Regions from separate parts of the Streptomyces sp. ALB3 genome, predicted to be linked through region 2. Evidence: riboswitches for the same ligand, from Rfam matches in the RefSeq annotation. Region 2 holds a riboswitch; the other holds the start of a gene.
What was found. A riboswitch is a leader RNA that binds a small molecule or an ion and turns the genes downstream of it on or off. The one in region 2 is predicted to bind S-adenosylmethionine.

Region 1 (4,011 bases), on a different contig from region 2:
CGTGCGCCCGCCCGGGATGACGGGACAGTCCTCGCGTCCGGGCAGCCGGCCCGTGTCCGGTCAGCCTCCGGCGACGGCCGGGATGATCGAGACGCCCGCGCCGTCCGGGGTCACCGCGTCCAGACCGCCCTCGAAGCGCACGTCGTCGTCGTTGACGTACACGTTGACGAAGCGGCGCAGCTTGCCCTGGTCGTCCAGGACGCGGGCACCGATGCCCGGGTGGTTCTGCTCCAGAGACGCGATGACCTCGGAGAGGGTCGCACCCTCGGCCGGGACCTCGGCCTGACCGCCCGTGTAGGTGCGGAGGATGGTGGGGATACGGACCTTGACGCTCATGTGGGTGCCTTCCTTCGGTCTCGGGTGGTCAGTTGGCGGCGGCGAGGCCCGCGTCGCGGAACGCGTCCAGGCTGGGCCGGATCGTCGCCGACAGGCCGGTCGTGGGAGCGACCGCGTCGAGCGTCTTGAGCCCGTCGCCGGTGTTCAGGACGACGGTGGTCAGGGTCGGGTCGAGCAGCCCGGCGTCGATCAGCTTCTTCGTCACACCGACCGTCACCCCGCCCGCGGTCTCGGCGAAGATGCCCTCGGTGCGGGCCAGCAGCTTGATCGCGTCGACGACCTGCTCGTCGTTGACGTCCTCCACGGCACCACCGGTGCGGCGGGCGATGTCCAGGACGTACGGGCCGTCGGCCGGGTTGCCGATCGCCAGGGACTTGGCGATGGTGTTCGGCTTCTGCGGACGCACGACGTCGTGACCGGCCTTGAAGGCGGTGGAGACCGGCGAGCACCCCTCGGCCTGGGCGCCGAAGATCTTGTACGGCTTGTCCTCGACGAGCCCGAGCTTGATCAGCTCCTGCAGGCCCTTGTCGATCTTCGTGAGCTGCGATCCGGACGCGATCGGGATGACCAGCTGGTCGGGCAGCCGCCAGCCCAGCTGCTCGCAGATCTCGTAGGCCAGGGTCTTGGAGCCCTCGCCGTAGTACGGCCGCAGGTTGACGTTGACGAAGCCCCAGCCCTCGCCGAGCGGGTCACCGATGAGCTCCGAGCAGAAGCGGTTGACGTCGTCGTAGTTGCCCTCGATGCCGACCAGTTCGCCGCCGTAGACCGCGGCCATGACGACCTTGCCCTGCTCCAGGTCGTGCGGGATGAACACGCAGGAACGGAAGCCGGCGCGGGCCGCGGCGGCGCCCACCGCACCGGCGAGGTTGCCGGTGGAGGAGCAGGAGAGGGTGGTGAACCCGAACGCGCGGGCCGCCTCGACGGCGATGGCGACGACGCGGTCCTTGAAGGAGTGCGTCGGGTTGCCGGAGTCGTCCTTGACGTACAGGCCGCCGGTCACGCCCAGCTCGCGGGCGAGGTTGTCCGCCTTGACCAGCTTCGTGAAACCGGGGTTGATGTTGGGCTTGTCCGCGACATCCGAGGGGACGGGCAGCAGCGGCGCGTATCGCCAGATGTTGTCGGGGCCTTCGGCGATGCGCTTCTTCAGCTCTTCGGGTGAGCCGCTCGGCAGGTCGTAGGCCACTTCGAGCGGCCCGAAACAGGACGCACAGGCGAAAATGGGGCCGAGCTCGAAACGCTCGCCGCATTCGCGGCAGGAAAGCGCCGCGGCGGGACCGAGGTCCACGGCGGAAGAATTGGTGTTCGCTGCAACTGTCTGCACGGCCATGATGGCGGAGGCCCTTTCTCCTCATCTTCCTTGAGACGTATTTCGCCGCAAGACGGAATTGGCACCTTCCCCACCGTGACCTCGCGGTCGGCAGGAGGGTTGCCGGGACTTCAACGGGCCGTTCCCTCAGTCCCTCTGGATGAGCGCTATGGCACCGGACCAGGGATCCGGGCGTTTATCCGCAGGCGGACCCCGAGATGCGAGAGTCGTCCGCGTTGTTCAAGACTGTAACCGAAGCACCTGACGGTCGAGACAGTCGTCCGAACCGCGAGATGGATCACATACAGGGAGTACCGACCGTGCTGGAAGAGGTGGAATGCTGGCTGACCAGGCGTTCCTGGTCAGCTGCCGACCGCTCGCTCGACCGGCTCACGGCCGCTCGGGCCAGGGATCCGCACCGCTCACGCGTGAGCGTCGTCCTGCCCGCGCTGAACGAGGAGGCCACGGTCGGCGCGATCGTCGCGGAGATCCGTCGCGAGCTGATGGAGAAGGTCCCGCTCGTCGACGAGCTGGTGGTGATCGACTCGGGTTCGACCGACGGCACCGCCGGGGAGGCGCGGCGGGCAGGCGCCCGGGTCGTGCACCGGGACGCGATCCTCCCCAGGATCCCCACCGTGCCGGGCAAGGGCGAGGTCCTGTGGCGCTCGCTGCTCGTGACCAGCGGGGACATCGTCTGCTTCGTCGACGCGGACCTCAGGGAGTTCTCGGCGGACTTCGTCTCCGGGATCGTCGGACCGCTGCTGACCGACCCCTCGGTGCAGTTCGTGAAGGCCATGTACGACCGGCCGCTCGGCGAAGCGGCAGGCCAGGGCGGCCGGGTGACCGAGCTGGTGGCGCGCCCGCTGCTCAACCTCCACTGGCCGCTCCTGGCCGGCTTCGTCCAGCCGCTGGGCGGCGAGTACGCGGTCCGGCGCTCCCTGCTGGAGCAGCTCCCCTTCCCCGTCGGTTACGGCGTGGAGCTCGGCCTGCTCGTCGACGCGCTGCACACGGTCGGCCTGGACGCCCTGGCGCAGGTCGACGTGGGCGTACGCAAACACCGCCACCAGGACGGCCAGGCCCTCGGCCGGATGGCGGCCACGATCTACCGCACCGCGCAGCTGAGGCTCTCCCGGGGGCCGCTCGTGAGGCCCGAGATCACCCAGTTCGAGCGGGGTGACGGCGGCTTCGTCCCGCTCACCCACGCGGTGGACACCGACGAGAGGCCGCCGATGCGGGACATCGAGGAGTACGCCTCCCGCAGAGCGGCGTGACGGCTCCTCGTGCGGGGCTCCGGGCGCACCGCACGTTTGCAGGCTCCCCGAACGGGCTAGGTTCGAGTACATGGTCTCCGAGCACGCTGCCCAGGTCCTCGTCGCGTCCAACCGCGGTCCGGTGTCGTACGCACTGCGGGAGGACGGCACGCTCGACTCGAAACGGGGCGGAGGCGGGCTCGTCTCCGGCCTCAGCGCCGTCGACGACAAGCTGTGGGTGTGCGCCGCCCTCAGCGACGGCGACCGCGAGGCGGTCCGGCGCGGGGTGTCCGAGCCCGGCGTCCGGATGCTCGACATCGACGCCGGGGTCCACGCGGACGCGTACAACGGCATCGCGAACTCCGTGCTGTGGTTCGTCCACCACATGATCTACCAGACACCGCTGGAGCCCGTCTTCGACGCGGAGTTCCGCCGGCAGTGGGCCTCCTACGAGACCTACAACCGGGCCTTCGCGGAAGCACTCGCCCAGGAGGCGGCCGAGGGCGCCGCCGTCCTGGTGCAGGACTACCACCTCTCCCTGGTCCCCGGCATACTGCGCGAACTCCGTCCCGACCTGCGGATCGGGCACTTCTCGCACACCCCCTGGGCCCCCGTCGACTACTTCCGCCTCCTGCCCGACGACATCGGCGAGCAGTTGCTCAACGGCATCCTGGGCGCCGACCGCGCCGCGTTCCTGACCCGCCGCTGGGCGGACGCCTTCATCGGCTGCTGCACGGAGATCCTGGGCGGCACCGGCCGCACCCGGATCGGGGTGCACGGGCTGGGCGCCGACGCCGACTTCCTGCGCCGCCGCTCCCGCGAGGCGGACGTCGACGAGCGCATGGAGCTCCTGCGCGAGCAGGTGGGCGCGGACCGGCGCACCATCGTCCGGGTGGACCGCACGGAGCTCTCCAAGAACATCGTCCGCGGGCTGCACGCCTACCGCGCGCTGCTGGAGGAGCGCCCGGAATGGCGCGGGCGCGTGGTGCACATCGCGTTCGCCTACCCCTCGCGACAGGACCTCGCGGTCTACCGCGACTACACGGCGGAGGTCCAGCGGGTCGCCGACGCCGTCAACGCGGAGTACGGCACGGCCGACTGGACGCCGGTCCTGCTCCA
Region 2 (4,011 bases):
TGCTGATCGGTGGCGGCAACGACATCTGGGCGACGCACTTCCACATGTCGCTCAACGCGATCAGCTGGTTCGTACGGATCGCCTTCTTCGTCGGCCCGGTCGTCGCGTTCGTCGTCACCCGGCGGATCTGCCTCGGGCTCCAGCGGCGCGACAAGGAGAAGGTGCTGCACGGACGCGAGTCCGGCACCATCAAGCGCCTGCCGCACGGTGAGTTCGTCGAGATCCACGAGCCGCTCGGCCCGGAGCAGCTGCACACGCTCACGGCGCACGAGCAGTACAAGCCGGTCGAGATCGGCCCGACGGTCGACGAGAACGGTGTCGAGCGCAACCCGTCGATGCTCCAGAAGCTGCGGGCCAGGCTCAGCCAGAGCTACTACGGCGAGAACAACCAGATCGCCAAGCCCACCGCCGAGGAGTACAAGGAGATCACCAGCGGCCACGGCCACCACTGATCACCTCAGCTGAACGCCACAGCGGGAGCCCCGTCCATCCGATGGACGGGGCTCTTCGCTGTCCCCTCGGCTGGATAGGGTGGGGGACACCTTTCTATCGGCTGTGGACCCCAGGAGTGGACCATGAACGTTGTGACCCCGGACGGCGGCGACAGCGTGGCGGCCCGCACCTGGCCCGGCGTACTGACCCCTCTGCTGCGCGGTGAGCACCTCGGCGCGGACGACACCGCGTGGGCCATGGACCGCATCATGAGCGGGGAGGCCACGGACGTACAGATCGCCGGCTTCGCGATCGCCCTGCGCGCCAAGGGCGAGACCGTCGACGAGGTCACCGGTCTCGTCCGGGCCATGTACGAACACGCCCACACCATCGAGGTGCCCGGCCGCACGGTCGACATCGTGGGAACCGGTGGCGACATGGCCAAGACTGTCAACATCTCCACCATGTCGGCCATAGTCGTCGCGGGGACGGGCGCGAAGGTCGTCAAGCACGGCAACCGGGCCTCGTCCTCGGCGAGCGGGGCCTCCGACGTGCTGGAGAAGCTCGGAGTCAACCTCGAACTGACCCCGCAGCGCGTCGTCGCCGTGGCCGAGGAGGCGGGCATCACCTTCTGCTTCGCGGTGAAGTTCCACCCCGCCCTGCGGTACGCCGCGAGGGCGCGCAAGGAACTCGGCACCCAGACCACCTTCAACATCCTCGGCCCCCTCACCAACCCGGCCCGGGTGCGCTCCCAGGCCATCGGCGTCGCCGACCCGAAGATGGCGCCGATCGTGGCGGGCGTGCTCGCGGACCGGGGGAACTCCGCACTCGTCTTCCGGGGCGACGACGGCCTCGACGAGCTGACCACCACGGCGACGTCGCGGGTCTGGATCGTGCGTGACGGCACCGTCCGGGAGGAGGCCTTCGATCCGCGCGACGTCGGCCTGGACCTGGTTCCCGTCGAGGCGCTGCGTGGGGCGGACGCCTCGTACAACGCGGATGTGGCCCGTCGTCTGCTGGACGGGGAGACCGGACCCGTGCGCGACGCCGTGCTGCTCAACTCGGCCGCCGCGCTGGTCGCTCTCGAACCGGGCGACGGCACGCTCGGCGAACAGCTGTCGGACGGCATCGCGCGGGCCGCGCAGTCGATCGACTCGGGCGCGGCCAAGCGCGCGCTGGAGCGCTGGGTGGCGGCCAGCAACGCCTGACGGCGTACACGTGTGAGCAGGGGCGCAGTCCGGATCGCGGACTGCGCCCTTGCGCGTCACCGCAGTTGTGGCAAGATGCTGCGCAGGTCATGAGTGACAGCGACTACGGCCCCGGCCCGCTGTCCGGCAACCCTCCGTCCGTGGCGGGGTGCCCCGGGTGAAGACCAGGCCGCAGGCAGCGAGGTCTGTGGCAAGCGCGGGCCCCTCGGCATCGTCTGATGCCACCCCTTGGGGTCCTGGTCCCAGGGAGCCTCTTGTGAGCAAGCGAATGCGATAGGGCTCGACGCCCTCCTCCGCACACCCCTTTTTCTTCTTCTCCGCGCTGCCGCGTACCGCCGGCGCGTTGATCTCGCCTGCCTCTTACGGGAGTTCGCCATGTCTGTCTCCACCGCTGCCGCCGTCCGGTCCATTTGTGCCCCTCTGCCGGTCCTGGGTGCGGATGTCACTGTTCCGCTCGTCACGGGCGGGGACGTCACGTACGCCGCCCTCGACTACGCGGCCAGCGCCCCGGCTCTCCAGCGGGTGTGGGACGACGTGGCTGCCTACGCCCCGTACTACGGCAGTGTCCACCGCGGTGCCGGGTACCTCTCGCAGCTGTCGACCGACCTGTTCGAGAACAGCCGTGTGACCGTCGCGGAGTTCCTCGGCTGCCGCGCGGACGACGAGGTGGTCTTCACCCGCTCGACGACCGACTCCCTCAACCTCCTCGCCGCCGCACTGCCGGCCGACTGCCAGGTGTTCGTGTTCGAGACCGAGCACCACGCCTCGCTGCTGCCCTGGCGTGACGCCCGGGTGACCTACCTCGACGCGCCCCGCACCCCGGCCCAGGCAGTCGCCACGCTGGAGCGGGCCCTGGCCGACCGCGAGCCTTCCCCGGACTCCCGGCCCGGCGCGGGCGCCGGGCCCGCGCTGGTCTGTGTCACCGGCGCGTCCAACGTCACCGGTGAACTGTGGCCGGTGAAGGAGCTGGCCGCCGCCGCCCACGCGCACGGGGCGCGCATCGTGCTCGACGCCGCCCAACTGGCGCCCCACCACCCGGTGGACATCGCCGAGCTGGACGTCGACTGGGTCGCCTTCTCCGGGCACAAGCTGTACGCGCCGTTCGGCTCGGGGGTCCTCGCGGGCCGGGCCGACTGGCTGGCCGAGGCGGAGCCGTACCTCGCCGGCGGCGGCGCCTCCCGCAAGGTCGCCCGGCGCGCCGACGGCGGTGTCGACGTCGAGTGGCACACCACCGCGGCCAGGCACGAGGCGGGATCGCCCAACGTCATCGGCGTCTACTCCATCGCCGCCGCCTGCAAGGCCCTGACCGAGGCCGGGTTCGACCGGCTGGTCGCCCGCGAGCAGCAGCTGGTGACCCGGGTCCGCGAGGGCCTTGCCGAGGTCCCCCGGGTCAAGGTGCTCTCACTCTTCGGTGACGACGCCCCGAGGGTCGGCGTCATCTCCTTCGTGGTCGAGGGGTGGAACAGCTCGCACTTCGCCGCGGCACTCTCCGCCGAGTACGGCATCGGGGTGCGCGACGGCCTGTTCTGCGCCCACCCGCTGGTGCGCACCCTGCTGGGCAGCGAGCCGCAGGACCCGGGCGAGTGCGGCGCGCCGGAGGCCGCGCCCGGGGAGAAGTCGCTCAACGCGATCCGGGTGAGCTTCGGCGCCGGCACGCCGGACGAGCACATCGAGCGGTTCCTGGGCGCCGTCCGGGAGCTGGTGGACGAGGGCGCCCGCTGGACGTACCGCACCGAGGAGGGCCGCTGCGTGCCCGACCGGGGCGCCGCCGCCCAGGTCTGAACGGCCCGCTACGGCTCCGGCCGGGGACGGAAGGCGTGACGCCCCCGTCCCCGGCCGGAGCCGTACGCGCCTCGCGCCGGAAGCGGTCTCAGGCGTCGAGACCGATGGCGAAGGCCGCCTCGAGGTCGTGCTGCGAATACGTACGGAAGGCCACATGGGTGTCGGTGGCCTCGACACCCTGGATCTTGCTGATCCGGCCCGGGATGACGTCGGCCAGATCGTCGTGCCTGGCCACCCGGACCATGGCGATCAGGTCGTACGTACCGGTGACCGAGAAGACCTCGCTGACGCTGTCCAGCGCGGCGATGGCCTCGGCGATCTCGGGAATCCGGTCCACGCTTGTCTTGATGAGCACGATCGCGGTGATCACGGCTGGCTTTCTCCCTCAGTGGCCGTGGCTGGAGACTTCACTGTAGTACCCCGGAACCGCACCCAGGCGTAGAGGAACCCGGCCACGAAGCCGGCCACGTGCGCGAGGTACGCCACGCCCGGGCCGCTGCCCGCTCCCTGGGCCGCCAGCCACTGCAGGACGAACCAGAAGACGAGCACGATCCAGGCAGGGAAGCGCAGCGGCAGGAAGAAGAGGAAC

Region 1: linked by a shared signal. The riboswitch ahead of thrC (threonine synthase) and the one ahead of ACHFIV_RS23525 (aminotransferase class V-fold PLP-dependent enzyme) in region 2 are both predicted to bind S-adenosylmethionine.

The regions. Positions count from the first base shown of each region.
Region 1 is NZ_JBISCE010000001.1:153,012-157,022, reverse strand. It holds gene ACHFIV_RS00840 (MoaD/ThiS family protein) at 61-336, opposite strand; gene thrC (threonine synthase) at 365-1,663, opposite strand; SAM riboswitch class I at 1,682-1,809, opposite strand; gene ACHFIV_RS00830 (glucosyl-3-phosphoglycerate synthase) at 1,963-2,913, shown strand; gene ACHFIV_RS00825 (trehalose-6-phosphate synthase) at 2,984-4,011, shown strand, end outside.
Region 2 is NZ_JBISCE010000037.1:326,559-330,569, reverse strand. It holds gene qcrB (cytochrome bc1 complex cytochrome b subunit) at 1-452, shown strand, start outside; gene trpD (anthranilate phosphoribosyltransferase) at 576-1,640, shown strand; SAM riboswitch class IV at 1,726-1,843, shown strand; gene ACHFIV_RS23525 (aminotransferase class V-fold PLP-dependent enzyme) at 2,016-3,422, shown strand; gene ACHFIV_RS23520 (Lrp/AsnC family transcriptional regulator) at 3,511-3,792, opposite strand; gene ACHFIV_RS23515 (rhomboid family intramembrane serine protease) at 3,789-4,011, opposite strand, start outside.